4 regions of the Tumebacillus amylolyticus genome follow, and region 3 is predicted to be linked to each of the others. Evidence: predicted binding sites of a transcription regulator. Region 3 holds the regulator's gene; each other region holds the start of a gene.
The links. The regulator LexA, encoded in region 3, represses DNA repair genes until DNA is damaged. The targets are predictions, from matches to a motif close to CGAACATATGTTCG.
Positions count from the first base shown of each region.

Region 1 (7,501 bases), on a different contig from region 3:
GATACGGTGGTCGGCGAACGGGGGCACAAGTTGTCCGGCGGGGAGAAGCAACGGATGGCGATGGCCCGCGTCATTTTGAAGGACCCGAAGATTTTGATCCTCGACGAAGCGACGTCTGCGCTGGATTCGCACTCGGAGGCGTACATCCAGCAGGCGTTGGAAGAGCTGATGAAGTCGCGGACGTCGGTGGTGATTGCGCACAGGCTTTCGACGATCTTGCACGCCGACCAGATTCTCGTGATCGAGGACGGGAAGTTGGTCGAGCAGGGGACGCATGAGGAATTGCTGGCGGTGGACGGGTTGTACGCGAGTCTGTACCGGCAGCAGTTTGAGGGGGAGCAATAGAGTTTGGGAAAACGAGTTTTGGAAAAAAGAGACGGTGCCCGTGGAGGGACCGTCTCTTTTTTTGGTGCGGTGGTTTGTTTACTTGCGTTTCCGTTTCTTCGCGTTCTTCTCAATCAAGCCCATGATGGTGCCGACTGCATCGCTGACGGTGGAGGTTTCCATCGCGGCGATGTAGTCGAAACTCATGGCTTGAGCCTCTTCGATGGCTTGGAGCAGCGTTTCTGTGGTGAGGTCTTCTTCGAAAAGGACGCGGGAGTAGCCCGCTTTTTCAAAAGACTTCGCATTCAGAATTTGGTCGCCGCGCGAGGCCGCACGGGAGAGCGGGATGAGGACGTGGGGCTTTTTCAGCGCCAGGAATTCGAAGATCGCATTGGCACCCGCACGCGAGACGAACAGGTCGGTCATCGCAAACAAGTCCGGCAGTTCGGAGCTCACGAACTCGAATTGACGGTAGCCGGTCTTGCCCTCAAGCGCCGGATCGAGATGGCCTTTGCCGCAGATGTGGAGAATCTGGTACTTCGCCAGCAAGACGTCGAGGTTGGCGCGAATCGCTTGGTTGATTTTTTCCGAACCCAGGGAGCCGCCGATGATCAGCAGAACCGGTTTGCCCGGTGTGAAGCCTGTGAACGCGAATCCGCGCTTGGCGTTTCCTTGCAAGACCTCTTCGCGAATCGGGGAGCCGGTGTGGACCGCTTTGCCGTCCGGGAGATGCTTCAAGGTCTCGGCGAACGTCACGCAGACTTTGGCAGCGAACGGTGCGCACAGTTTGTTGGCGAGTCCGGGGGTGAGGTCCGATTCGTGGATGACGACCGGGATGCGGTTCAGCCATGCCCCCATGACGACAGGAACGGCGACGAAGCCGCCCTTGGAGAACACGATGTCCGGCTTGACTTTGCGAAGCACTGCGTACGCTTGCAAGACGCCCTGAATGACTTTGAACGGGTCTTTGAGGTTCTTCACGTCGAAGTAGCGGCGCAGTTTGCCGACGGCAATCGGATGATAGGGCATGTCGAGTCGCTCGATCATCTCCCGTTCGATTCCGTCGTGTGAGCCGATGTACTCCATCTCCCAGCCTGCCGCTTCCAATTTGGGCAGCAAAGCCAAGTTCCCTGTGACGTGGCCTGCGGAGCCGCCGCCTGTCAGGACGATTTTTCTCTTCATTTCATACACCTCTGGTTTCCCGTGTTGAGTACAGCCATGATACCATAACTCCGCCGTGTGCGCTCCTGTTTATGGTACTATAGAAAAAGACATTCTATGTTAAGACAAGGTAGGAGGAATACATATGGCGATTCAAAAAATCGAACATGTCGGCATCCAGTGCCGCGATATCGAAACTTCCATCGCATTCTACCGCGATGTGATCGGAATGGATCTCAAAGGCACGCTCGACCATACGAACGGCGTCATCAAGTTGGCGTTTCTCGGCTTCCCCGGCAAGGACGAGACGGAACTCGAACTGATCTACGGCTACAACTCCGACCTCCCGACGGAGGGCAAAGTTCATCATATCGCATTCACCGTGGACAAGCTCGAACCGGAAGTCGACCGCTTGAAGTCGCTGGGCGTCAACGCGATTGACGCAGAGATCACCACGCTGCCCAACGGCTCCCGCTATTTCTTCTTCAACGGTCCGGACGGCGAGTGGATCGAGCTGTTCGAATCGACTCGATAAGGAGGCCCCTCATGAGCGACAATCTCAAAGACCGTGTCCCGCCCGGTCAATATCTGACAGAAAAATGGCCGGTGCTTCATGCCGGCACCGTGCCGCGCATCGATTTGGCGACATGGAACTTTCGGATCTTTGGTTTGGTGGATCAAGAGAAAGTACTGACGTGGGAGGAATTCAATGCACTCCCGGAGTACCGCTCGACGTCTGACATCCATTGCGTGACGACATGGTCCCGCCTCGACAACACGTGGGACGGCGTCTCGTTCAAGGACGTGATGGCGCAAGTCAACGTCAAGCCCGAAGCGAAGTTCGTCGTCATCCATGCCGAAGAGGGCTGGACGACCAACTTGCCGCTCCGAGACTTGCTGATGGACGATGTTCTGTTCGCGCACTCGCACGACGGTCAGGCCTTGACGCCGAACCACGGGTGGCCGCTGCGTCTCGTCGTGCCGCAACTCTACTTCTGGAAATCGGCGAAGTGGGTGCGAGGCATCGAATTTGTCGCAGAGGACAAGGCCGGGTTCTGGGAAGAGCGCGGCTACCACCTCTACGCCGACCCGTGGCTGGAACAGCGCTACCGGGACGATCCCGAATGGCACGAAGGTGAGAAAAACACCGACGAATACTACGAACGCGTCGCTCGTCGAATTCGTCTCCACGAACAGAAGAAACAAGGCAAGTAAATGTACTCGTTAAAAGGAAGACTCGTCCGCCTGTATGCGGACGAGTCTTTTTTTCGATAATATCCCAATGAAGGGAGGAGTTCCGGGATGAATGGCAAGACGAAAAAGCACCACTACATCTCTTTCGTTGCATCGCTTGTAGCCTCCGCCGGCCTCCTGCTCGTCTACCGCCGATGGGGGATGGACGTGGCCGATCTGATCGGGTTTGGCGTTCTGATCGGCATCTCCTACGCGATGTTGTTCAAATCATAATCTCGCTTACGACAGCGAGTAAACCAGCGAATACAGCAACGATACCACCATCACGACGGCGAGAACCATCGAGACGATGCGAACGGTCGATTTCTTCATGGTGGACAGGACTCCTTTCGGTCATGGTTATTGTAGTACAAGCGCGTGGAGGGAGGCAAGAGAGGATGAAGGGTTGGAGACGAGCAGTTTGTGTCGGGCTTTGCCTGCTCACCCTGTACACGCCAAACGCCGGGGCCGGCGCTGTAAAAAAGCCGTTGACGTTGCAACAGGCTCTTGAGATCGGCATGAAGCGGGCGGTGGATTGGAATCCGAAGGCAAAGCTTGCGACGGCGATGAGCGGGGACTTTCCGATGGAGCGAGAAAGCGGGGAGGAGGGCAGACGCAGGCTCTGGCATGAAGAATTCGGCGTGCCGGGCACGACGGACCATCTGCGTCTCACCGTGGAGGACGGCGAGATCAAAGCCGTGCGCGAAACGAAAGGGGAGGACCGCTACCTCGACAACAGGAACGCCATCGACAGCCCCGAAGCGTGGAAACGAGCGAAAACGGAAGCGCAGCTTCGTCCAAGTGAAGGGGTTTCGTTCGGTTATCACTATCGGTTGGAAATCGGGGAAGCCAATCAAGCAAGACTTGCCGTACTGGGCAGCGATTCGAAAGGTCGGCCCCTGCAAGTCCATGTCTTCCTCAGGGACAAGCGCTCACTCACCGTCTATCGCAAAGACATTACGGGCGGAGGCCTCTACGTTGGGGATCGGCCATTGCTTGGAGCCGAAGGAGAGAAGCACTGGTCGATCTACGGCGTGGAGTTGGCACCGGACGAAAAAGCGACGATGGTGGCTTGGGGCTATCCGGACCCCGCCGAACAGCTCAAGCCGTTTGCGAAGCTTTCCCAAGATCGGGGAGAGCATTGGCACGACATCCGCTTGCCCGGTATTGTGCGCCGCTTCTGGTGGCAGGGCTCCCATCAACTCTATGGAGTTGGAACCCGCGAGCTCTGGCGGTCGAACGACGAAGGACAGACGTGGAGCACAGTTTGGCAGGGCACGCGAAAAAATCAACTGCAAAGCGCCGATTCGTACCAGTCGCAAATCGTGCTGCTCACAGACGAAGGGGTCCAATTCTCCAAGGACGAAGGTCGCACCTGGCATCCTCTCGACGTGCAAGGCACCGCACGACAGGCGGTTTTCGACGCAGACGGCACTCTCTATGTAGAAGCAACGGGCATCGCACGGCTCAGAGGCGGAACGTGGGAGAAAGTCCCCGGACGCTTTTTGCAAAAAAACGGGGGTCAGGTGGTCACCGCCAAGGAAACGGAATTCTACCTGCCCACGCCGGACGGCATCAAGACATTTCTCAATCCGGAGAACAGGTCGTACGTCGAGCGCGTATCGTATACAAGGAACCGGCTCTACGCGCTCTCCCACAATCAACTGTACACGCGAAGTCTGGAAGAGGACGCCGTCTGGACGAAACAACAGATGCCAGACGACGGGCTCCTGACCGACTTCGCCGTGGGGCCGCAGCAGGAACTCTACCTCGCATTCGGCCCAAAGCTTGTCTGGAAAAAGCAATGAAAAAGCTCCACCGGGCTCGTGTCCCGGTGGAGCTTCACGTATGTGAGTTGGGAACGGGACGTTCCAACGGGTTGTCAGGCTGACTTACAGGACGCGAACGATGTTCTGGATCGGAATTTGGAAGCGACCCCATTCGTTGTGAATTTGGAGGCTGCGCGTCTCCGTGCGGTAGGAGACGATCCGTCCCTCAACGGTGTGCTCGCCGTCCTGTTCGCCAACAACGATCGTGAGGAGTTGGCGGCGGATCATCGCTTCTTGAACGCGGTACTCGATGTCTTCGCTGGCGTCTTCGTGCAAGACCGGGACGACATAAGACTCGACTTCGTGTTGAAGCATGCGGGCGCGGTGCTCAGGCAGGATCATGCGGTGGCCTTCCCAAAGTTTGTTTCCACGATTCATACAATCGCTCCCTTGCGTAATTTCATACGAACGTTTGTTCTTATCTTACCCCATCTCTTGCCGAATATCAACAGAGAATTTTGCTCCAGTTCGTTGTCAACGAAAACAGTATATTGTCGTTTTCTGCATATCATGCGAGTATAAGGATATAGACCTAGAAAACGGTGAAATGGGGTAGGACAGATTGACGACTGTAGAGGGTTTGTATGATCGAAAAGTACGGTGTCCGCTGTGCGAGGAGACCTATAATACGAAAAAAGTCCTGACTCGGGCAGTTAAAATAGTGGAAACGCAAGGTGATTTTTTTGCAAGGTACGGAGGTCCTAACCCTGTTCATTATTTGATCAACGTGTGTTCGACGTGCGGGTTCTCATTTTTGGAGAAGACACAGCCGAAGGTTACTTCGTTGCGTCGGCAGAGCTATGTGGATGAAGTGGCAACCCGTTGGGCGACGCGCGATCTGACCGGCGTGAGGACGTTGAAGCAGGGGATTACTTCGTTTAAATTGGCGATTTTTTGCGCGCAGTTCGTCGGGGAGCCGTCGCGGACGATTGGCGGGCTTTGTTTGCATCTGGCTTGGTTGTACCGCGAATCGGGAGACCGTGAGAACGAGCGGCGGTTTATGCAGAATGCCCTTGACTTCTATATTGATTGCTACGAACATGATTCGCGCTTGGACGACGAGGGCAAGATGCCGTACTTGATCGGGGAACTGGCTCGTCGCTTGGGCGATGACAAATTGGCGGTGCTCTACTTCAACCAAGTCATCCAAGACCGCAACGCCGCCCAAAAGTACGTCAAACTCGCCCGCAACCAATGGGCAATCCTCCGCGAAGACCGCGAGAACAAAGGGCTCAAGGAAATCAACGAAGACGGCGAAGAGTCGGAAAGCCAAGGGCATGCCAAGGTCGCAAACGCCTAATCGACGACAAAACGGGAGCGAACGGGCAGAAGCAAAGTTCAAGCGAACAGGACGTTTTTTCGTTTCGATAGGTCTTGACAGGGAGAGTTTGGAACGGCAGGATGGTGTCTGGAGGTGGGTTCGGTGAGCGCAAGCACAATTTTATGCGGAACTTGCGCGTGGGGAGATCATGAGGATTTTTACCCGCGCGGCGTGAAAGCTTCGGAGCGATTGCCCTATTATGCGAAGTATTTTCCTTTGGTCGAAGTGGATTCGAGTTTTTACGCGATCCCAAACCCCGCCTACGTCGAGCGATGGGCCGCCCAGACGCCGGATCAATTTCGCTTCAATATGAAGATCTTCAAAGGCATGACCGGACACGAACGACATCTCTCCGCAGGAGACCGCAAACAATTTGCGCCCGCCTATCGTCAGGCCATTCAACCGATGGTGGACGCGGGCAAATTGACCGCCTTGCTCCTCCAACTGCCGCCGTGGTTTACCCTCAACCGTGAAAACGTCGACTATCTGCGCTGGTGTCGCGAGTTTTTTCACGATTTGACGGTGGCCGTTGAATTTCGCCATCGTTCTTGGTACGACGAAGAAATTCGCGACCGCACGCTGGAGTTTTTGAAAAAGGAAAAGTTCGTCAACACCATCGTGGACGAACCGCAAGTGGGCGACGCCTGCATCCCGACTCTCCCCGTCGTCACCGATCCCAAACTTGCCCTCGTGCGCTTTCATGGACGCAACACCGATACGTGGTATCTAAAAGGAGCCAAGCACGCCGGAGAGCGCTTCAAGTACCACTACAGCCGCCAAGAATTGGCCGAGTGGATTCCGCAGGTCCAAAACTTGAGCCGAGAAGCGGAGCAAGTGCATTTATTATGGAACAACAACCATTCCAACTTCGCAGTTCGCAATGCATTTGATATGATGGAGTTGCTCGGACAGCCGTTTGAACGCGCCGAGCTGCCGGGGAACCAACTGGAGCTTTTTTAACTGTCACTCTAGAGGAGGACGTACCTGACTATGAGACCGATCAGTGTGCAAGTGCGCGGCCTGTTCAGCCGTGAAGAGATGGATCGCTACAACAACCTGTGGGAAGTCGGCAAGTTTTGCGAATCCTCCGGTCGCTTCGATCTCGCCCGCATCGTTCAGCACGAAATTGAAACGCTGGCTCAACCGGCCGTTGAAAAATTGCAGCGGTACGAAAACCGAGTCGACGCTCCGCAGGCGGTCGCCGCTCCGGTGATCATCGACAACCGTCCGAAAATGAAACACACCACGCCCGTTGAACCGAAAAATTGTGCGGAATAGTTTGAAAATAACTCATCAACCTCTTGACAAATGCAAGACAGCACACATTGGATGCTCTTGACATCGGAAGTTTCCCATGGCTATAATAAAGGTGACCAAAACAATCAGGATTCCATCGGGCTCCTGATTCTCTTTTGCACATAATCCTGACTCGTTCAGTCAAGATTAAACTCTGAGTGCGAGTGGGAGATGTGCGGTGTCCCAGAAGGAGGTGCGTACACATGAAGTTATCCTCGCGCGGGCACTACGGAATGATGGCTTTGACCTACTTGGCGCAAAAGGCCGAATCGGGCCCGATTCCCATCAAGGCAATCGCGGCTGCCGAAGACATTCCCGAACAATACCTGGAGCAGAT
Region 1 is NZ_JAEQNB010000003.1:277,055-284,555, reverse strand. It holds gene JJB07_RS11400 (ABC transporter ATP-binding protein) at 1-345, shown strand, start outside; gene murG (undecaprenyldiphospho-muramoylpentapeptide beta-N-acetylglucosaminyltransferase) at 424-1,506, opposite strand; gene JJB07_RS11390 (VOC family protein) at 1,631-2,020, shown strand; gene JJB07_RS11385 (sulfite oxidase-like oxidoreductase) at 2,032-2,700, shown strand; gene JJB07_RS11380 (hypothetical protein) at 2,788-2,952, shown strand; gene JJB07_RS11375 (WD40/YVTN/BNR-like repeat-containing protein) at 3,117-4,526, shown strand; gene JJB07_RS11370 (YolD-like family protein) at 4,611-4,925, opposite strand; gene JJB07_RS11365 (DUF2225 domain-containing protein) at 5,110-5,847, shown strand; gene JJB07_RS11360 (DUF72 domain-containing protein) at 5,971-6,828, shown strand; gene JJB07_RS11355 (hypothetical protein) at 6,859-7,146, shown strand; gene JJB07_RS11350 (RrF2 family transcriptional regulator) at 7,368-7,501, shown strand, end outside.
Region 1: JJB07_RS11370 (YolD-like family protein) is a predicted target of LexA. The motif match lies at 4,953-4,966, and genes of this name have one in related genera.

Region 2 (7,501 bases), on a different contig from region 3:
CGAGGTAGTTGTTGGCTTTGGCTTGCAGGCCTTTTTGCTCCATCACGGTGCCCGGAGTGACGACGCGCACGATCTCACGACGCACGATTCCCTTGCTGGCTCCCGCTTCCTCGGTCTGTTCACAGATCGCGACTTTGTAGCCCTTCTCGACGAGGCGCAAGACATAGCCCTCGGCCGAATGGTGCGGGACGCCGCACATCGGGGTGCGCTCATCGCCGCCGTTCGCTCCGTTTGCGCGTCCGGTCAACGTGATCTCCAACTCGCGCGCGGCGGTCACGGCGTCTTCCATGAACAGTTCGTAAAAGTCGCCGAGTCGGAAGAACAAGAGCGCATCCGGCACCTGCGCTTTGGTCGCCAAGTATTGTTCCATCATCGGTGTAAGTCGTGCCATTCGTAACTTCCTCCGCTCTTCTTTGCTAATTCGGACTTCATTATAACAAATCTAAGGTGGCTCGTCCCCCTTTTTGCCTTACTTCCGATACCACGACCCCGCTGGAAAAAAAGACCCGCACCCTCTCAGGGCGCGGATCTTTTTTCGGTGGTATGCGTTTTTAGCCGCACAATGAATCGTTGCCGTCGCAAGAGGTTGCTTTGTCGCATCCCTCTGCCGTGCAACCGCCGCAACCACCCTCCGCTTCGGGCGCGAGAATGTCGAGACGGTCGGACAGCGTGGCGGTCAAGATCTTGGTGACATGGGAGACCACTTCGGAGAGGTTCTCCTGTGCGATGGTGAAGCGGCGCACGACGTCGAGCGTTTCGAGACGGTCGAGCACGTCCTCGACGTCACCGCCGTTGGATTGCTTGGTCTGAATTTCGCCGATCAACGCTTGCGCTTCGGAATGGGTGGACAGGTCTTGCTCCGCTTGCTTGAAGATCGACATCTCCAGCGATCGGGTGACCATGTCTCCGATCAGGCGTGCTTTTTCTTCGATGACAGGTGCGATGGTGCTCATACAGCCGGGACCTCCTCAGAAACCAGTTCGCCATTGAGCGTCCAAGTCTTGGCTTCGGTGACTTTGACGTTGACGAAGTGGCCGATCAGTTCTTTTGGTGCGGTGATGTGGACGATTTTGTTCGATTCTGTGCGGGTTTGCAGGACATCCGGGTTGTTCTTGGACTCGCCTTCGACGAGAACGCGCAGGACTTTGCCTTCCAAAGACTTGTTGATCTCCAGCGAAATGCGGTCTTGGAGTTCGTTGAGGCGCTTCAAGCGGTCCTTTTTCTCTGCGTCGGTTACATCGTCCGGCAGACGAGTCGCCGGCGTGCCTTCACGCGGAGAGTAGATGAACATGAACGCTCCGTCGTAGCGGACCGTTTCCATCAGCGAGAGCGTTTCTTGGAACTGCTCCTCCGTCTCGCCCGGGAAGCCGACGATGATGTCGGTGGTCATGGAGACGTTCGGAATCTTGGTCTTGATGCGGTTGACGAGGTCCAAGTAGTCTTCGCGGGTGTAGCCGCGCTTCATGCGGCGCAAGGTCTGCGAAGAGCCCGATTGCGCCGGCAGTTGGATGTGATTCGGGATGTTGTCGTACTTGGCGATGACGTCGATCATTTTGTCCGTGAAGTTCCACGGGTTGGAGGTGGTGAAGCGGATGCGCTCCAGACCTTCCACTTGCGCCGCCATTTCCAGCAGGTCGCCAAAGTCCACATTGCCAAGGTCGATGCCGTAGTCGTTGACATTTTGCCCAAGCAGGGTGACTTCCTTGTACCCCTCTGCGGCGAGGTCGCGCAGTTCGGCGAGGATGTCCTCCGGTTGGCGGGAACGCTCGGCACCGCGGGTGAACGGGACGATGCAGTAGGTGCAGAACTTGTTGCAGCCGTACTGGATGTTGACCCACGCGCGAATTTTGTCCTTGCGAATCTTCGGCAGGTTTTCAATCGTCGCGTCAGACTTGTCCCAGACTTCGAAGATCGTTTCCTTGGTATGTTGGGCTTGTTCGATCAGTTCCGGGAGCATGTGCAAGTTGTGCGTGCCGAATACGAGATCGACGTGCGGGTGTTTTTCTTGGATCTTGGCGCGGACGACTTCTTCTTGAGCCATGCAACCGCAGAGGCCGATCATGAGGTTCGGGTTCTTCGCTTTCATCGGTTTCAGCGTGCCGATGTGGCCGAAAACTTTGTCCTCTGCATTCTCGCGGACGGCACAGGTGTTGTACAGCACGAAATCGGCGTCTTCCAACACGGTGGTCGGTCGGTAGCCCATCTCTTCGAGCATGCCCGACATGATCTCGGTGTCATGTTCGTTCATCTGGCAACCGTGGGTGCGGATCAGGTAGTTTTTCCCTTCCCCGATCCGACCTACGTCCTTCGCAACCGCGCGGTAGTCCACGCGGTTGCGTTCATCCATCGACGGACGATGCGCGTCGAGGGCGTGCTGGTCAAGGTCATCTATATGGATAAAGCCTTCATTTTGGAAGGTGGTCATGAGTTATGTGTCTCTCCTTTCTCGAACAATTGCCTAAAAGCCATTATATCAAAAGGAGAGTCGCGAATGCTACAGGGTAGACGGGGACAAATTTTGAACAAGGACATACTAACAAAAAAGGAGGTGTCGCCCATGTCCTGTTCCAACCACCCCGAACGGGAGGCCATCGTGGAGTGCATGCTCTGCGCTCGTGGCATCTGCCCGGAGTGTGTGCCGGACGATCCGTCGCACGCTTGCTCAGAGGCGTGTCAGAGCGAGACGGCGCAGATGAACTGGCGGTTGATCGGGTTGCCGTCGGCGTGCTTCTACTAATAAGATAGCAAAAAGCGGACATCCCTCCCGGTCGTCCGCTTTTTTGTCGTACAGATTGGCTGACTTTGTTGATTTTTATTCGGACTTTCGCCCAACCCTCCCCTCATATGCTTCTTCCACAACCATTCTGAGTGCCCGAGGAGGCTCGATCACGATGGGCGGGGAGCCGCTGGCGTTCTTGCTTTTGATCGTCGGCTTACTAGGTTGTCTCTACTTGCTGGCTCGCAATGAGATCGGTACCGAAATCCACGATGAGAAAAGCTGAATCCCCCGCACGGTGGATTCAGCTCTTTTTTCAAACATGCACTTACTTATAGTGGCCGCCGATCTTCCCCGCCCGCTCCAACGCCTGACCTGCCGAAGTCAGGGAAGCGGCGCGCATGACGGCGGTCTTGCCGAAACGGTCCTGCAAGTTGTCAAGCGTGTACGCGAGCCGTCGCTCTCGCTCCCAGTCGCGAAAGAGGTCGAGTTGTTGAACCGAGTCGTCCACCAAGTTGTCGACAGAGACGCCGATCGAGCGCACCGGCGATCCGTCCCAGTGCTGGTGAAACAGTTTCCGCGCCGCTTCGTAGAGGTCGCGTGTCATGTACGTTGCGTCCGGCATCGTCCACTGGCGGGAGAATCCGCCCATGAAGCCTTTGTACCCGCACATGATGTTGATCGTGCGCCCCCGCTTGCGCATCCGACGCAGACGGCGTCCTACCTCCTCCGCCAGTTCCAAGAGCACGACTTCGACCTCCTCCGCCGACTCGTAGTCGCGCGGCAGAGTCATCATGTGCCCGCAGCCTTTCATATCCTGACGAAACGTATTCGGCGTCACCGGGCTGTAGTCGATGCCGTTCGCCGAGAGATGGTACACTTCGCCGACGATCCCGAAGCGTTTCTTCAAGAGATGCAACGGGTAGTTCGCCAGGTCGCCGATCGTCACCAAGCCTCGGCTGTGGAAGTGCTTCTCCATCCGAGAACCGACGCCGAACAGCTCACGCACAGGCAGACGGTGCATCTCCGGTTCGATGTGCTCCGACGTCCATTCGTGGATGCCTTCCGGTGCTTTCTTGGCCATCGTGTCGCAGCAGACCTTGGCGCAGAGCTTGTTGTACGAGATGCCGACCGAGCAGACCACGCCCGTCTCCTCCCGCACCAACTCGCGGAACTTGCGCGCCACTTCCCACGGACCTCCCCAGAGCTTCTCCGTCCCCGTCACATCGAGAAACAACTCGTCGATGGAGAATACCTCCACCTGCGGCGTAAATCGCTTGGCGATCTCCATGATGTGCATAGACACTTCGATGTACGTCTCCATGCGAGGTCGCACGAGGATCGCTTGCGGGCACTTCTGCCGCACTTCCCAGACAGGATCGACCGTCTTGATCCCAAACGCCTTCGCTTCGCGACTCGCCGCGAGCACGATGCCGCTGCGTCGCTCCGGGTCTCCGCAGATTACGACCGGCTTGCCCCGCCAGCCTGGATTCTGCGCCTGCTCGACGCTCGCGTAAAAAGAGTTCATATCCACCAGCAAAATTTGCCGCTTATCCGTTAAACCATACCGTGACATATACTTACCCCCATTAAAAGGAGAACGTGCGTTCCTGTAGTATTGTCTTCATTATATGCGAACGGATGTTCTTTATGCAAGCAAAAAAAAGCTGTTGCAACGATCTGCAACAGCCTGCTTTATTTCAAGAACCTACACGTTTAAACCGAATCGGCAACCCCTTCGGCGGGATCTGACGCTGTTCATCGTGATAGATGAAGACGCCGAGCAGGTACAGACCTGCCATCGCCACCAGCGCCGCTCCGTCCACCCAAGGCCCGTAAAAGCCCACGAGATTCATCGGATGCGAGAACATCGACACCCAACCGGAGAGGATCAAAAGCAGATGAGTGTCCCATGTCGTTCCGTGTGAGAATTTATACAGCAAAAAAGCGAACGCCGGCCCGTGGATGCACAGCATGTGCCAGAACGCCTCGCGGAACCGCCGCTCGCGACGGAACCCGCGCGCTTGCTCGTAGCCAAGCATCCCCATCGACAACGCCGCACCCGTTCCGCAGACGATCGTCGCCACGTCGAGCGTGATCATCGCGCCGTAAGACGTGCCGAGGAAGCGCCATACCAGAAACGGAACCAGCAAGACTTTTATTAAGATAAACAGGACGATGACGACCTGTGCCGTACCTGCGCGAAGCAACAACTTCCACATGCTCACTGGGCGATCCCCCTTTGTCCACGTCCATATATCCTATTCGGCACGGGGACGAGGTAGACGCCTAAGTTTTTTGTGAGGTTCGTGCTTCCTCGATGTAACCCTTTTCAGAAAACGCTTACAAACAAAAAAGTGCCTGACCAGGACGTCCCCCGGTCAGGCTAAGTATGATAGGAGTGGAGAGAAACCAGAACTAAAGCTTACAACTACATTGTATGCAAGCCCAGACTGGTTGTCAATACACTTTTCAGAGATTTTGCAATAATTCCGCGAATCCCGGGAAGGAAACGTCCACCGCTTCCCAATCGCGGATCGTGGCAGCACCGTCTGCTACCAGAGCCGCCACTGCCATCGACATCGCGATCCGGTGGTCGTGGTGCGTCTCGATAACAGCCCCGCCACGAAGTTTCGCGCCGCCGCGAATGCGCAGACCGTCTTCCAATTCCTCGACGTCAGCGCCGAACTTGCGCAGTTCGTTCGCCGTGGTCGCGATGCGGTTCGATTCCTTGACTTTCAGCTCCGCTGCGTCCCGAATCTCCGTCACGCCCTCCGCTTGCGTCGCCGCCACCGCCAGAACCGGCACTTCGTCGATCAAGCGCGGGATGATCTCCCCGCGTACCGTGGTCGCCCGCAATTGACTGCCGCGCACGCGCAGGTCGCCGATCGGTTCGCCGCCTTCGAGACGCTCGTTGAGCACTTCGATTTGCGCTCCCATGTCGAGCAGCACATCGAGAATCCCGGTACGGGTCGGATTGAGACCCACGCCGCGAATCGTCACGTCGGAACCCGGCACGATCGACGCCGCCACCAGCAAGAACGCCGCCGACGAGATGTCGCCCGGCACGTGGATATCGGTCGCCGTCAGACGCGAACCGCCCTGTACCGTAATGAATCCCTCGCGCTGACTCACTTCCACGCCAAACGCTTGCAACATGCGCTCCGTATGGTCGCGGGACGGCTCCGGTTCGCGGACACCGGTCTCCCCTTCCGCAAACAGACCCGCCAGCAGAATGCCCGACTTGACTTGGGCACTCGCAACCGGAGACTCATACTTGAACGATTTCAACCCGCCTCCGCGCACAGACAACGGAGCCAGTCGACCGCCGTCCCGACCGTCGATGATAGCGCCCATCTCACGCAGAGGCGTTGCGACGCGCCCCATCGGACGCTTGCGAATCGACGCATCGCCCGTCACGGTGCAATGGAAGGGTTGTCCCGCCAAAATGCCCAGCATGAGACGCGCCGTCGTGCCCGAGTTGCCGACATCCAGCACGTCGGTCGGTTCTTGCAAACCGTTGAGGCCCACACCGTGTACGGACAGCTCGGTCGCCGAATGTTGCTCGATCTGAACGCCCAGCTTGCGGAAGCAATCCACTGTGCTCAGACAGTCTGCTCCCGGCAAAAAGCCGGTGACGCGCGTCACGCCGTCTGCCAGCGCGCCGAACATCACCGCCCGGTGGGAGATCGATTTGTCGCCCGGCACCGTCACGATGCCGGACAACGTGGTCACGGGTTGGATTTGTTTGTCCATGTCCAACTACCTCTCTCTCTGAAAAACGACTTGAACTAATCGCGGAAATACACCTGAAAACCGTTGATCAACAGGACGTGCGCCCCCTGCTCCATGTCCCGCTTGCTGCGGTAGGAGAGCAAGACTTGCCCGTTGTCTTCTTCGCGGCTTTCAATCAGGCCGACGCCGTTCAAGTTAATACCGTGGATGCCCATCAGCGTCGCCACTTTCCCAATCAGACCCGGCTCGTCGGCCGCGTCGATGGAAATCTCATACACGGAGCGCACCGCCCCGCGCAGTTTGGTCGGAAGCGCATCGCGAAACTCCGCCGCTTCATGGAAGAAGCTCTGAAGCCCAAGCCCCTCACTCTCTCCCAACTTATCCAGCAGGTCCGCCACGCCGCTTTGCCAATCCAACAACAGGTCGCGGATCACATCGCGATTGCTCAAGACGATGTCGCGCCACATCGCGGCATTGCCCGACGCGATGCGCGTCACGTCACGAAAACCGCCCGCCGCGAGCTTGGTGTACAGCCCGCCGTGCTCCGGATGTCCGGAGAGACGCATCACCTGATCGACCAACTGCGCCGCGATGATGTGCGGCACATGCGAGATCGCCGCCACCACACGGTCATGCAAAGCGGGTTGAAGCACCAACACTTGCGCCTTCACCGATTCGATCGCCGCCGCCAGTTTGGAAAAAGCGCCTTCGTCCGTTCCGTCCGGCGGCGTCAACACGTAGACGGCGTTCTCGAACAGCCTTGCGTTGGCCGCCCTGACTCCGGACTTCTCCGAACCTGCCATCGGGTGCCCCCCGATAAAGTGTACCCCCGGCGGCAACAGACGTGCCGCTTTGGCGCATACTTCCGCCTTGGTGCTGCAAACGTCGGTGACGATGCAGCCTTTTTTCAAAGGCAAGGTGGACAATTCGGACAGCAGTTCGCACGTCTGGCGCACCGGAGCGGCGAATACGATCAGATCGGCGTCGACGACCGCGTCACGCAAGTCTTCGTAGGCCGCGTCTACAACTCCGAGTTGCACCGCAAGTTCG
Region 2 is NZ_JAEQNB010000004.1:444,429-451,929, reverse strand. It holds gene mutS (DNA mismatch repair protein MutS) at 1-391, opposite strand, end outside; gene JJB07_RS15175 (YlbF/YmcA family competence regulator) at 552-953, opposite strand; gene miaB (tRNA (N6-isopentenyl adenosine(37)-C2)-methylthiotransferase MiaB) at 950-2,425, opposite strand; gene JJB07_RS15165 (hypothetical protein) at 2,558-2,737, shown strand; gene JJB07_RS15160 (DNA polymerase IV) at 3,045-4,292, opposite strand; gene JJB07_RS15155 (hypothetical protein) at 4,417-4,944, opposite strand; gene aroA (3-phosphoshikimate 1-carboxyvinyltransferase) at 5,189-6,472, opposite strand; gene JJB07_RS15145 (prephenate dehydrogenase) at 6,508-7,501, opposite strand, start outside.
Region 2: JJB07_RS15160 (DNA polymerase IV) is a predicted target of LexA. The motif match lies at 4,351-4,364, and genes of this name have one in related genera.

Region 3 (7,501 bases):
CATACGTGAACACATCCCGAAGGAACTAGAAGTCGATACCTACAATGGAGTGACGTACATAGGCGTTGTTCCCTTTGACATGAGTGACATCCGCGCTCGATTTTTCCCTCAGATTCCGTATACGAATAAGTTTCCGGAACTCAATGTTCGCGCCTACGTCACCCGTGACGGCAAGCCAGGTGTCTATTTTTTCAGCTTGGATGCCTCGAATCTCTTGGCGGTCTCTGTCGCTCGCGGAATGTTCTCTCTGCCTTATTTTCATGCTCAAATGTCCTCCATACAGAGACGAGACACCATTGAATATCAAAGTCAACGCATCCACAGCAACGCGCCTGCAGGGGAATTTGTCGCCGCGTATCGTCCGACCTCGGAGGTCTACTATGCGGAACCGGGCACGTTGGACCATTGGTTGACGGAGCGCTATTGCTTGTACACGATGCATGGAGGACACCTCTATCGCGGTGACATTCACCATGTTCCGTGGCCCCTGCGACAGGCAGGGGCAGAATTTGAGAAAAACACGATGCTGGACCGGCTGAACTTGCCGATTGACGATCCCCTCTCTCCTCCGATCCTCCACTACGTCGACTCCATCATGGCCCTGATCTGGCCGCTTGTGAAAGTAACTGGATAGACCTCGTCCACAACGTGACGGGAAAGCAAGCCATGCCGGAATCCTCGACATGGCTTTTTAGTTTCCATAATATATGTTACGGAAACGAGAACTCCCTTTCTTGATCTCTCCCCACCGATACCGCAGCAACGGCCATAAGCTGGGGTCCTCCATACCGAGCCGCCAAAGAGAAAGTCCCGCCAACCCATAGCGATTGAGGATCGTGACCTTCTGCGAAAGACTTGAGGTGTTCTCGAACCACACTTGATGGTCCACACCTTGGCTGTCTTGATAGACGTACATCGGCGTTTGACTAACCGGATCGAACTTCACGTGGACCCGATATTGGCGAGCGCGGTTCATCGCGCCCTCGAAGGAAAGGTATTCAGGGACTGTGCTGTTCTCCTTCCAATCGTAGGCGTATCCGGCGATGCCAAGCAAAATTTTATTCGCTGGAACGCCTGACGCCAACGCATGGCGCACCCCGGTCTCCGCCCAGGGAAGTGAACAGAGCGGCCCTGGCCCTGTCTGCAAGCGATGCTCTGTGTTCAGCAGCAACGCCACCAAGTCGGCCGCTCGCCCGATTCGCAACAAATCGTACGCTCCGGTATGGGGCACGCCGTGCGTTGTCGGCATCATCGGTACGTTGACGACCAATGTCCACCCGCGCAGCCGGCAGAGTCCGGCCAACTCCTCCACCCACTCCGCCAAGTGCTCCCGATCGCTCTCCTCCACGTCGACCCAATCGAGCCAGATGCCATCCAGCCCATATCGTGCATACGTGTACTCGACCGCTTCCAGCAAGTGTTTTCGATAGACGGTCATCGCTTGGTGAATGGTCTGTCGGGCATTGACATCGGAAGGATAGTAGAGGTTGGTCAGCGTCGCGATCACCTGCACCCCGCGCTCACGAGCTGTGCGCAACACCGATTCAATCTGTGCTTCTCCCGCGTAAGACTGCAACCGCCACGGTTCATCCGGCGCGACTTGGAACCAAAGTGGGAAGATTCCGCTCAAACCGTCTGCCCCGGTCTTGACCAAAGCCCGCTCACTTCCGGGATAGACACCCTCTGCCGCTGTATAGGCGGCAAACGCAAAGCGCGGGATGCGTGGCCGTTGAACTGGGGACGCTTTCACAGGCGGCTCGGCCACAGCTTTGGGCTTTGGCACTTGCAAGATTCGGCCGGGGGTCAGCACCGTGTCCAAGGACAGCTGATTCAGCCGGGCGATGGTCGCCGTCGTCGTTCGATAACGATTTGCGATAGATGACAGTGTGTCACCCTCCCGTACGATCACGTAGTGCAACTGCGTCGTGGATATGACCCCCACCTCCTCTTGATCTCCGTTCCACGTACGTGAATTTACTTTTGAATGGGAGACAACTTCGCGCGGATCGGACCCCATGACGCCGGGTCCTCCAATCCAAGTCGCCAGTGCAGGATACCGCCAAGGTGAAACCTGCGCACGAGGTCGAGCTTCAGCGACAGACTGCGAGCGTCCTCATACCAGACATGATGCAGTTCCCCACGCCCGTCTGTATAGTCGAAATGCGGCACGCGGTACGAGGGATGAAACTGAGCGGTCGCGTTGTGTTGACGGCGCAGACGTTGCACCGCTTCAAAAGACAGGGCCCGCGCGCCCGGACGATTGTCCGTCCAGTCATAGCCGTACGCCGCGATGCCTAACAAGATCTTGCGAGACGGGACACCCGTGTCGATCGCCAACCGCACCGTACGCTCCACCCAGGGAATCGATGCGACCGGGCCGGGTGTGCCTTGGTTGGCTTTGTGCTCGTCGTAGGTCATAATCCCGAGATAGTCGACGCTCGTCGCCAAACCCGGATAGTCGAAGTCCATCGAAAACGGCTGGTGATGCGCATCGCCCAACACACAGACGACGAGAAGTTTCCCCTGCTCATGCAGACGTGCCGCCAACTCGCGAACGAAGGACGTGTAATTCGCCGTATCCCCCGGTTTCAAACGTTCAAAGTCGAGGTTCACACCATCAAAACCATACTCTTCGACCGTGTGCAGGATGTTTCGGATCAAAATCGCCCGGTTGGCCGTGATGGCACTGTGCAAGACCTGCGTGCGCGACGCTCCGGGCCGCTTTTCGGTGTTGTGAAGGGACGCCAAGACCTTCACACCCCGCCCGTGTGCATCTCCGATCAACGTTCGGATCGTCGCCGGTGTCACGCGAGACTTGATTTGTCCGGCAGCGCCGAGGTTCAGATCAAACCAATACGGCGCAATCGCCGACAAGAGCCCGGCATGCTGATGAAACGAGTTCTGGCTGCCCGGTAAACTCACGCCCATCGGCCCTGCATGAAAGCCCAGCACAAACTGCTGACCGGCTTTCGGTTCTCGAGGGTCCCACGCTCTCGTCATGACTTTCACGACGTCGCCCTGCGCGAACCCTTGCATTCCGGGGTTGAGCCGGCGCAACTCCTCCGCCGTACATCCATAGCGCGCTGCAAGATCATCCAATGTCTCTCCTGCCTTGACGACGACAAAGGTGACCCGTGTTCCCTCCATCATCCGTACCCCCGTTCTTGGTGTTCTGTCGACACTATCCTATGCAGGCGATGGTCGATGTGAAAGCCGTCCAAGAACAAGAACATATGTTCTGTTTCTATCATAATGACGTCTATCTGTTCTTGTCAAGAAAAAACAAGAACTCATGTTTGTATCTAGTACCAGTGTGTGGTATAATTTCTGCTATAAACTAACATCGAACATATTTTCCCATTGATATACATCACGACTGGATATGAGGAGTTGTTCTGCCAATGCTGAAGCTGTCTAAGCGTCAACAGGAAATCATGGATTTCATCAAGAACGAAGTGCGGGCCAAGGGATATCCGCCGTCTGTCCGGGAGATCGGCGAAGCGGTCGGCTTGGCTTCGAGTTCTACTGTACACGGACATCTGGCTCGTCTGGAGCAGAAAGGCCTGATCCGCCGCGACCCCACCAAACCGCGCGCGATTGAAGTGCTCGATCTGGAAGCAGACACAGAGAGCGGCCGTTTCGAATACTCGACCGTCATGGCTCCGATCATCGGGAAAGTCACAGCGGGTCAGCCGATCACTGCGATTGAGAACGTTGAGGACTACTTCCCGCTGCCGACTTCGTTCGTCGGCGATTCGTCCGTGTTCCTGCTGAATGTCTCGGGAGATTCGATGATCGACGCCGGGATCTTCGACGGCGACCTCGTGATCGTCCGTCAACAGGCGACGGCAAACAACGGTGAAATCGTCGTCGCAATGACCGAAGACGATGAAGCGACCGTCAAACGCTTCTATAAGGAAGCCGATCACATCCGCCTCCAACCGGAGAACCCCTCGCTTCAACCGATGCGCTACAACAACGTCACCATCTTGGGCAAAGTCGTCGGCATCTTCCGCCACATCGACTAAGCACATCCTACGCCCGACTACCCTCTATACGTGAAAAAACGACCCTGTCGCCTTTGCCGACAGGGCCGTTCTTTTCCCGAGGTGCGTTCCTCTCCTCTACACCTCGTACAATCCCCTTTTCTGATGCTATTCTTTACGCCCGAAGTTCTCCTGCGATGTACGTCGCTCGAGCTTGCCGTGCCTCATCCAGCCACACAAAGTCCGCGTCGTATCCAACTGCGAGTGCCCCTTTGCGCCCTTGCAAACCAAGGACCGCCGCAGGCGTGGTGGAAGCCATCGCCACAGCTTTCTCCAGCGGAGCGTGCCCGAGTTCAACCATGTTGCGCACCGCACGATCGAGTGTCAACGTGCTGCCCGCCAATGTTCCGTCCACCAAGCGGGCTTCACCTCCGACCATGTACACATTCTGTCCGCCAAGGTCATATTCACCGTCCGCCATCCCGACGGCACGCATGCCGTCACTGACCAGCACGAGACGTTCTTGTCCTTTGACTTTGTAGAGAATGTTCATCACCGCCGGATGCACGTGTACCCCGTCCGCAATCAACTCTGTCGTCAAGTCATCATGGTACAGAGCGGCCCCGACCACGCCGGGCTCGCGATGATGCAAGCCGCGCATCGCATTGCAGCAGTGCGTCACATGTTGGAGTCCGTGTGCCATCGCACTTGTTACTTCATCGAACGTCGCATCGGAGTGTCCTACGGAGACCCGCACGCCTTGTTCGCTCAGGTACGCAATCACCTCAGCCGCCTCCGGATGTTCAGGCGCAAGAGTCACCAGTTTCAGCAACCCCTGCCCCGCTTCCACCAGCCGCTGTGCATCGCGCAACAACGGGCGAATGACATGCGATTCGTTTTGCGCGCCTTTGTAACGCAGGTTGATCCACGGCCCTTCCAAGTGAACCCCGAGCAAGGATGCCCCAACCGGTTCACGACGAGCAAATTCTGCACACGTGCGGAGCACGCTGAGGAGATGCTCCAAGTCCCCGGTCAAAGTCGTCGCGAGAAACCCGGTGACGCCATACGTCGCCAAGCCTCGCGAGATCGTCTCCAAAGCCTCCAAACTTCCATCCATCACGTCCGACCCATGCACCCCATGCACATGCAAGTCCAGATACCCCGGCACGAGAATCCCCGTCTCATACACGGCATCCGGCACGTCTCCGTCACGCAGCGGCCCGACATACGTGAATCGTCCGTCTTCGCAGACCAGCACTTGATCGTCGTGGAACTTCCCTTCGATCAGCGCTCGGCCTTGCAAGATGTGTTTCTTCATTAATAGTCCTCCTCAGAAAAAACGGCTGCATGCAGGTTCCGCCGCCAAACCGCGAGATCGGACGGAGTTGGATGCAAGCGATTGGTCAACGAGACAACCACCAGACCCGACACCGGATCTACCCAGACAGCCGTACCCGTAAACCCTGTATGACCGAAAACATGCGGCAAAAATGTCTCACCTGCCCAGACACCCATCTCCCAGCCAAGTCCTCTCGACAGCCCCAAACCTGCCGTGTGATTTGTCGTTGCCAACTGCACAAGCTCCGGCGTGAGGAACCCTCGCCCGCCTGCCGCCCACATTTGCGCGTAACGGGCCACGTCCGCCACCGTTGAGAACAACCCGGCGTGACCGCTGACTCCGCTCAGTCCATAGTGGCAATTGCCATCGTTCACCGCTCCGCAAATCGTCTGTGCCCGCCATGGGAACCGTTCGATCTCCGCGTCTGTCGCATAGTCTCGGCACATCGTCCGTTCGATGGCGTTCCCCACTTCAGTGGCAACGACATTTTTTCCCGCTGGATGATAGCCTGTGTCTACCATTCCCAGAACTCCAAACGCTTGTTCGCGAGCGATATCCTCGAGCGGTTTCTGCCAGATGTCCTCCAACACGAAGCCGAGCAAGATCATGCCGAGATCGGAGTAGAGGGCCCGAGTCCCTGGTTCGTACACCAAAGTCTCGGCCTCGATCCGCGTGCGATAGTCCGCTTTCCCCTGCCTCCATAAATAGAAGGGCTTCCATGCTGGAAGCCCCGAGGTGTGGGTGAGCAGATGATGTACAGATATTCCGTGCCCCGGCAACACCGGGCGGTCTACTTCCAACCGCCCCTCTTGCACGGAGCGCAACACGGCAGGAAGCGTCGCGATGACCTTGGTCAACGACGCGATGTCAAAAACGGCATCGACCGTCATCGGCCTCCGCCGTGGAGTGACCTCGGCATATCCGCGAGCCGCCTCCACGAGAACCTCGCAACCTTCTGAGGTTACGCGGCTGACATGTACGACGGCTCCTGCGAAGAGACTGTCTGCCAAGCCTTGCTCCACCACATCGAGAACGCGCGATCTCATTCCTTCACGCCGCCCAGTGTCAAGCCCTTGATGAAGTGACGTTGGAACGCGACGAACACGACGATCATCGGAACGGCCGCCACTGCCGCGCCGCTCATCAGCAGCTTGAAGATCGCCAGGTTCTGGTCTTGCAACGTCTTCAATCCGACCGGCAGCGTGTAGAGGTCCGCATCGTTGAGCACGATGATCGGCCAGAGGAACGAGTTCCAGACATTCATGAAGGTGAAGATGCCAAGCGTCGCCAGCGCCGGTTTGGCAAGCGGCACGACGATCGTCCAGAACGTTTTCCACTCCGAGGCGCCGTCGATCTTGGCGGCTTCGAGCAGATCAGACGGAATCGAGAGCATGTATTGGCGCATGAGGAACACGCCAAACACCATGCTGAGGTCGGGCAAGATCAGCGCCCAGTGCGTGTTCATCAGACCCAAGTTCTGAACCATGATAAACAGCGGAACCAGCGTGATCTGACCGGGAATCATCATCGTCCCGACGATCAACCAGAAAAACAGCTTGCGACCGGGGAATTCCTTTTTCGCCAGTGCATAACCAGCCATCGTGTCGAGCACGAGAATCCCCACCGTCACCACGACGGCGATGTACGCGGAGTTGAAGAACCACCGCCAGATGTTGGTGCTTTGGAACAATTGCTGGAACCCGGCAAACGTGTCATGGAGGATCAGACTGCGGTTCTCCGGATGCGTGAAAAACTCCACGATCCCCATCGGGATGAGCTTCGGTGGATCGGCTTCCACGTAGTTCGGCAATTGCAACGCCGTGGAGAACACCCAATACAGCGGAAGCAAGGAGATGATCGCCCAGACGAAGAGCACGAAGTACGTCAGCCATTTCATAGGTGAATGTTTGATCTGCATGTCGCTCCCCCTCCTAGTCTTCCGCTTTGCGGTACATCAGCCAGTATTGGGCGATGCCGAAGATCAACGTGATCACGAACAGCACAATCGCTTGTGCAGAAGCCAGTCCAAACTCCAGATCGCGGAACGCCGTCTTGTAAATCAACGACACCAACGTCTCTGTGGCATGTCCCGGGCCTCCGCCCGTCATGAGCAGAATCTGCGTGAACACTTGGAAGGAACCAATCAGGGACAACATGGTCAGATACAGCGTCGTCG
Region 3 is NZ_JAEQNB010000006.1:188,216-195,716, reverse strand. It holds gene JJB07_RS18650 (YqjF family protein) at 1-634, shown strand, start outside; gene JJB07_RS18645 (glycosyl hydrolase family 18 protein) at 692-1,942, opposite strand; gene JJB07_RS18640 (LysM peptidoglycan-binding domain-containing protein) at 1,975-3,150, opposite strand; gene lexA (transcriptional repressor LexA) at 3,402-4,028, shown strand; gene nagA (N-acetylglucosamine-6-phosphate deacetylase) at 4,162-5,304, opposite strand; gene JJB07_RS18625 (serine hydrolase domain-containing protein) at 5,304-6,371, opposite strand; gene JJB07_RS18620 (carbohydrate ABC transporter permease) at 6,368-7,243, opposite strand; gene JJB07_RS18615 (carbohydrate ABC transporter permease) at 7,257-7,501, opposite strand, start outside.

Region 4 (7,501 bases), on a different contig from region 3:
GAGATCCGCTCGGAGAGCGTCGTTTTGGTGTCGAGGGACGATGCGTTCAGGTCGTTCACGGCAAGACGCGGCAGAGCTTGTGCCGCTTGAACGGCCTGAAACAGACCGTCGGCGATGCAGTCTGCCATGCGCATCACGATCGAGAGGCGCGTGTTCTGCAGCACGAAGTATTCCATGAACCCTCCGACGTTGACGATTCCGGTGATGTGGATGTTGCCGACTTCGGGCAACACTTTGTTCACACCGGCTCCCGGCTTCAACGGGCCGTTGCCGATGGTGACCAGTCCGACGCTTGCAATCTGCCCGAGGCAGGCATCGACGGCGATCACGAACGGGTCTTGGAAACGACCTTGAATCTCTTGGATCGTTTCTTTGAGGTTGACTGCATGGACAGGTGATTCAAGCGTACCATAGACAGTAACGTGAGGTTCATCGGACAAACGTGCCGACAGTTTTGCCCCCACCAGCGGGCCTAGTGCGTCGCCGGTGGAACGATCCGTACCGATACAAACGATCACGACATGGCGATCTGTGCCGTACTCCGAAACATGGGAGAGAAGTCGCTCGGCGAGAGATTCCACCGCCCGTGATTCGGTATGATCAACCTTGAACGGCGCACCGCCGATTTTCGCATTGTTTTCCTTCAACATGGACACCCTCCGCAAGCAAAGACTTTTAATAGTATATGCATGGGGGGGACATTCCATACGGGGCGGGTCGTCTAATTTTTCGAACCTTTGCCGCATACAGTCTCTAGAGGACAACCTGCGGAGGAGGAAGGTAGAGATGGTCGATCTGTGCATCGCCGTGGTACTATCATGGTGTGTCTGGTTCGGATGGCAACGAGGGTTCTGGCGGACGTGCATGGATGCCATTGCGCTGCTCGTGCCGATGTTCCTGCTGACATTTTCCATCCCGTTTTTGAAAGGCGTGCTCGTAGACAAGAGTTGGAGTTTCGCTCTCGCCAAATGGATGGCCGGTCACCTCGTTCACACATCGCCGCAATCGAGCGGTTTTTTAAATGTGACCCAAGCAACCCCCGTCGTGCAGGGACTCGGTCCGGATGTCTCCGTGATCGTGGAGCGCCTGTATGATCTGCTGTTGCTCGGCCTCATGGGCGGGACGGTGTTCGTCGGGTTGCAGATGATCTTGCGCGTCTATGAAACCCTCTGGCGCAATGCGCAGGGGATGTGGAAGTCGAGATTCGTGGGCAGTGCGGTCGGACTTGGGATCGGAGCGACGATTTCTACTTATCTGGTAAGCGTTCTGGGGCTGGTCTGCTGGTTGGACGGCATGCAGTGGTTAGACGGAGAATTAATGCATTCGATGTTTGTGCGGAGTTTGTACCGCTTGATATTTTGGTGAGGTCTCGAATTTTATAGAGAGAGTGGGGATTTGGAGCATGGAATACTGGTTGGTGGCTTTTGATTCGACGCACCATGCGTTGCGTGCCGAAGCGGAGTTGGAAGGAGCGGGGTTGGAGATCGACATCCGGCCGACGCCCAAAGCGGTGACGGCGGGCTGTGCGCTCGCGATTGATTTCGAACCGCAGGATTATGACGCGGTGCGTGCGATCATCGCCGACCGGGAGATTGTCGTGCGCGGCTATTTCAAGCCGGAGGGAGACGGCTACGAGGTGCTGCAAGCATGATAGAATAGAAGAGAGAAACCGGAGGTTTGGAGTATGGCTTACTACCTGCAGGTCTATGACAAGTTCATCGAGAAATTGCTCGACGCCCAGTTCTGGATCAACATCGGCTGGGTTGTTTTAAAAATAGCGGTGATCTTGCTGATCGCCAAAGCTGTGATGAAACTCGCGGACTCGGCGGTCACGAAGATCTTCAGCGGTCGTGCGATGCGCATGGACGAGCGCCGAAGCAAGACGATGACCACTTTGCTCCTGAACGTCACGCACTACGTAGTGTACTTCATGGTGATTCTCACCGTGCTGTCCAACTTGGGGCTCAACGTCACCTCGCTGATCGCCGGAGCCGGCGTGATCGGTCTCGCCATCGGTTTTGGCGCGCAAAGTCTCGTGAAGGACGTCATCACCGGGTTCTTCATCATCTTCGAAGACCAGTTCGGCGTCGGAGACAACGTCATGATCAACAACAACGTGAACATCCGCGGCAACGTCGAGGAAGTTGGTTTGCGCGTGACGAAAATTCGCGCGTTCCAAGGCGAGATGCACATCTTGCCGAACTCGCAGATTCAGCAGGTCACCAACTATTCGAAAACCAACTCGCTTGCGGTGTTGGACGTCTCCGTCGCCTATGAGGAGAATTTGGAGCACGTCTACCACGTCTTGCGTGAGGTAGGCGAACAGTTGCAAGCCGAAGACGAGCGCATCACCGGCAATCCGCAGGTGCTTGGCGTGCAGAACTTCGGTGCCCACGAAGTCGTCGTGCGGATGACGGTGGAGTGCAAACCGATGGAGCACTACGGAGTCGGGCGCGTGCTGCGCCAACGGATCAAGGTGGCGTTTGAGAAGGAAAACATCGAGATCCCGTACCCGAAGCAAGTCAACCTGTTCCACGGCGAAGGCGAGAAAAACGCGGCAAGCCGCCCTCAAGAGGAGCAGAAACCGGAAAAGCAAACGCAGACGGAGAAACAGCCCGGCAAGGCGTGAGACGAGAGCAAAGGGGTACCCGACATGGAAGGGAAACAGTTTGAACTGGGTGATGTCGTACAGATGAAAAAAGCTCATCCCTGCGGTACGAACGAATGGGAACTGCTTCGCTTGGGGATGGACATTCGCATCAAATGTGTGAAGTGTGGGAGAAGCGTGATGCTCCCGCGTCGTGAATTTGAGCGCAACATGCGCAAAGTGTTGCGCAGCAAGGGAGGGGAAAGCTGATGGCGGTCGAGTTGATCAAAACGGCGTGCCCGCTCGATTGCTGGGACTGTTGCGGCATGATCGCGCATGTCGAGGACGGGCACTTGATCAAAGTCGAGGGCGACCCCGACCACCCGATTACGCAAGGAACCCTCTGTGGCAAGGGCCGCAAACTCGTCGACCGCTACCATCACGACGAGCGCGTGCTGGAACCGCTGAAAAAAGTGGACGGTGATTGGCAGCCGATCTCGTGGGAGCAAGCCTTCCGCGAGATTGCTGACAAGATGAAATCCGCCCGCGTTCAATACGGACCGACTGCGATCATGCACCACTATGACTACGGGTCGTCGGGCTTGTTGAAAGTGCTCGAACAGCGCTTTTTCAATCTGTTTGGCGGTTTCACAGACACGATTGGCTCGATCTGTTGGGGGGCGGGCTTGGAAGCGCAGAAATACGACTTCGGCTTCGCGAAGAGCAACCATCCTGATGACGTGGCGGCGAATACCGATGTGATCGTCGTCTGGGGCCGCAATGTCTCGGTGACGAACATGCACATGATGCCCTATCTCAAGGCCGCGCTCAAACGCGGAGCGGAGTTGGTCATCATCGACCCGTTATTGACTGACTTGAGTGACAAGGCAGTCAAGCAACTGCATCCTCGACCGGGCTCCGACGGAGCTCTGGCGTTGGGGATGGCGCGTCATCTGCTGGATCGCGGGTTGGTGCAGGAATCGTTCGTACGCGATCATGCAGTTGGCTACGAAGTCTTCGCAGACTATCTGCGTCAGGAATGGACGGTCGAGCGAGCGGCTGATGTAACGGGGATTGAACCGGATGACATCCGTTGGCTGGCCGAGCGGTACGGTTCCGGGCAAGCGACGTCGACGATTCTCGGACTTGGCATGCAGCGCTACTCCAACGGAGGCAATACGATTCGTTTGATCGACGCACTCGTTGCGATGAGCGGGAATGTCGGGCGTCCGGGCGGCGGTGTGCAGTACGGAAACCAAGTGCATCGGTTTGACTATGACACGCTGATGGCCAATGACAAGCCGAGAGCGTACCGCGCGTTCACGAAAGTCACGGAAGCTGACGAGATGTTGGCTGTGCAAGACACCGAAGAACCGGTGAAGATGCTGTTCGTGACGCGAGCCAATCCCGTTGCGCAGTTGCCGGAGACGGGCAAGACGCTTCAAGCATACGGAGCGGTCGATTGCATCGTCGTGCTAGATATGTTCTTGCATGACACGGGTATGATTGCGGACTACTTCCTGCCTTGCACGACCGTTTTTGAAGAAGAAGACATCATGTACAGCTCGATGTGGCATCCGTACATGACCTATGTAAATCGCGTTGTCGAACCACGTGGGAACACCAAGCCCGATTGGGCGATTCTGCAAGGCTTGGCAAGAGAGTTGGGATTTGTGGAGGAATTCGGTGAGGGAGACAGTGTCCATGAGTGGATGGACATCGCCTTGAAACCGCTGGAGGAGCGCTTCGGCATCACCCGTGAGAAGTTGCAGGAGAAAGGCATCCTCGCGGCACGGGAGGAGCCGGTAGCATGGGCTGACTACAGATTCGCAACGCCCAGTGGAAAGTATGAGTTCTATTCAAAAACGGCAGAAGCGGACGGAGCTTCTCCGATTCCGGTCTACGAGGAGTCGGTGGAGAGCCCGCTGAGGGACCGAGCACGGGCAGAACAGTATCCGTACCATCTGCTGACGATTCACCCGCGCCGTTCGCTGAACAGCCAGTATTACCATGTGTTGAAGATGCCCGACAAACCGCTGGTGGAAATCTCGCCGTTGATCGCCAAAGAGACGGGCCTGACCGATGGCGACCTCGCCCGCGTCTACAATGACAGGGGCGAAATCCTCGGCACGATCAAGATCACAGACGGCCAACACAAGCGCACGATCAAGATCGAAGAAGGTTGGTGGGGAATCAAAGGCACGATGCTCAACGCCCTGACCTCCAACCGTCGCAGTGACTTAGGCATCGGCTCGACGCAGTACGATTGCCTCGTGAATCTCGCAAAAGCCTAAGCCGACGCAAAACGAAATCAAAAATCTCTATCTTTGAAATGGCTCCCAGGTCTCTGCTTTTGCGCAGAGTGTAGTCCTCCCTCGCCCAGAGCGGGTGGGGGACTTTTTTTATTTTATGGACTGGCATAAAGAACGTGTGTTCGTATATAATATAACCACAGAGAACAAACGTTCGCAAGTGTTTGGTTGAAAAAAAGTGGAGGTGACGACATGATGACCAACAAAGAACTGCAGATTGCCTACCGAGAGCACCGCCCCGTGTCTCTCATCTATATGGACCGCAACGGAGAGATCTCCCAGCGCGTCGTCCAAGTCCGAGGCTTCACCGACGACGGAATCCAAGCGTATTGCTACAAGCGACGCCAACCCCGCACTTTTTTACACGAACAGATCCTCGCCGTCTCGCTGCAAGTTCCGCGCTCTCATCTGTCGTCCCCTGCACGGCACTACGGATAGAGAACTCGCTCCCCGCACATTCTACCTCTAGACAGCAGGTTCAACAGGAGGGACAGAAATGGGCGAGAAGATCATCGCGGTCCGCAAAGACCTGAACGGAGACATCGCCGAGGTGATGACCCACACCGGGCGCGTACTCTCCATCGAGCATGCGATGCAAGAAGCTCGTCAAGGCAAATTTGACAGCATCGACGCACTCGATAAGGAAGGCAATTGGTACATTCAGTCCAGCACCGGCGATGGACAGCCGGAATCCGGGGGCAATCTCGACACCTTGCCGTCCTTCGAACAAGCGATGCACGAGGACAATCTGGAGGGCTGAGAAAAAGGGTTCCGGCACGCCCCGTGCGGAGCCCTTTTTTCACGTGGAACATTCGTTTTTTTTCCTTAGCGGATTTTGATATAATGGATAGTGGACTATTTTTGGAGGTGCTAGCCAAATGGCTTTATCCGTAGGGATCGTTGGGTTGCCGAACGTCGGTAAATCCACTCTTTTTAATGCAATCACCAAAGCAGGAGCAGAAGCGGCAAACTATCCGTTCTGCACCATTGACCCGAACGTGGGGGTCGTCGAAGTTCCGGACGAGCGTCTGACCAAGCTGACGGAGATCGTGGTACCGAACCGTGTCGTTCCGACCGCGTTTGAATTCGTAGACATCGCCGGCCTCGTTGCCGGTGCGTCCAAGGGCGAAGGTCTGGGCAACAAATTCCTCGGCCATATCCGCGAAGTCAACGCCATCGCGCACGTGGTCCGCTGCTTCGAGGACTCGAACATCACCCACGTTGCCGGCAAAGTCGACCCGCTCAGCGACATTGAGACGATCGATCTCGAACTGATCTTCTCCGACCTTGATTCGGTGGAGCGCCGTATCGACCGCACCCGCAAGTCTGCTAAAGCCGGCGTCAAGGAAGCGATTCTCGAAGTCTCGGTCCTCGAACGACTCAAGGATGCGTTTGAGAACGGCAAACCGGCGCGTTCCGTCGAGCTCGATGATGAAGAGAAATTGGTCGTCCGCGACCTGCACCTGCTCACCATCAAGCCGGTTCTCTACGTCGCCAACGTCGCCGAAGACGAAGTGGCGAATGCGGAAGAGAACCAATATGTGAAAAAAGTTCGCGAACATGCGGCTACCGAAGGCGCAGAAGTCGTCGTGATCTCGGCGAAGGTGGAATCGGAAATTGCAGAACTCGAGGGCGAGGACAAGCAGATGTTCCTCGAAGAACTCGGCCTTGCAGAGTCCGGTCTCGACCGTCTGATCAAGCAAGCGTACAAGCTGCTCGGTCTGATCACCTACTTCACCGCGGGCGTGCAAGAAGTTCGTGCTTGGACGATTTCGCAAGGCACGAAAGCACCGGGTGCTGCGGGCGTCATCCACACCGACTTTGAAAAAGGCTTCATCCGTGCTGAGACGGTCGCATACGACGATCTCGTGAACTACGGTTCGATGAACGCCGCGAAAGAAGCGGGCAAAGTTCGACTTGAGGGCAAAGAGTACGTCGTCAACGACGGCGACGTCATGCACTTCCGCTTCAACGTGTAATCCGTTCGCGCCTTACGCGACAAGCCCAATACGTGCCCCGCTGGTGGGCGCGAACTTTTTTCCGAGGAGGAGAATTTCATGTTGAACCGCATTATTCTGATCGGTCGTCTGACGGCCGACCCGGAACTGCGCTACACCCCGTCCGGTACGGCGGTAGCTCAGTTCTCGCTGGCGGTAGATCGCCCGCGCACGAACCAGAACGGCGAGCGGGAGACGGACTTCATCAACATCGTTGTCTGGCAGAAGCAAGCTGAACTCTGCGCGCAATACCTGCGCAAAGGTCGGATGGCAGCCGTCGACGGTCGTCTGCAGATCCGCTCCTACGAAAACAAAGAAGGCCAAAAAGTCCGCGTCGCAGAAGTTGTCGCGGAGGGCGTTCGCTTCCTGGACCGCGGTGAAGGCGGCGGCGGTGGTAACCAAGGCGGCGACTTCGGTGGAGGCAGCTATGGCGGCGGAAACCAAGGTGGTGGCTACGGTGGAGGAAACCAAGGAGGCGGAGGCTTCGGCGGTGGAAACCAAGGAGGCGGAGGCTTCGGCGGTGGAAACCAAGGAGGCGGAGGCTACGGTGGAGGAAACCAAGGAGGCGGAGGCTTCGGCGGTGGAAACCAAGGAGGCGGAGGCTT
Region 4 is NZ_JAEQNB010000001.1:23,524-31,024, forward strand. It holds gene yyaC (spore protease YyaC) at 1-650, opposite strand, end outside; gene JJB07_RS00125 (hypothetical protein) at 787-1,365, shown strand; gene JJB07_RS00130 (putative Se/S carrier protein) at 1,403-1,651, shown strand; gene JJB07_RS00135 (mechanosensitive ion channel family protein) at 1,685-2,629, shown strand; gene JJB07_RS00140 (DUF951 domain-containing protein) at 2,654-2,857, shown strand; gene JJB07_RS00145 (molybdopterin-containing oxidoreductase family protein) at 2,857-4,881, shown strand; gene JJB07_RS00150 (WYL domain-containing protein) at 5,092-5,337, shown strand; gene JJB07_RS00155 (DUF3892 domain-containing protein) at 5,396-5,659, shown strand; gene ychF (redox-regulated ATPase YchF) at 5,778-6,878, shown strand; gene JJB07_RS24460 (single-stranded DNA-binding protein) at 6,957-7,501, shown strand, end outside.
Region 4: JJB07_RS00150 (WYL domain-containing protein) is a predicted target of LexA. The motif match lies at 5,043-5,056, and genes of this name have one in related genera.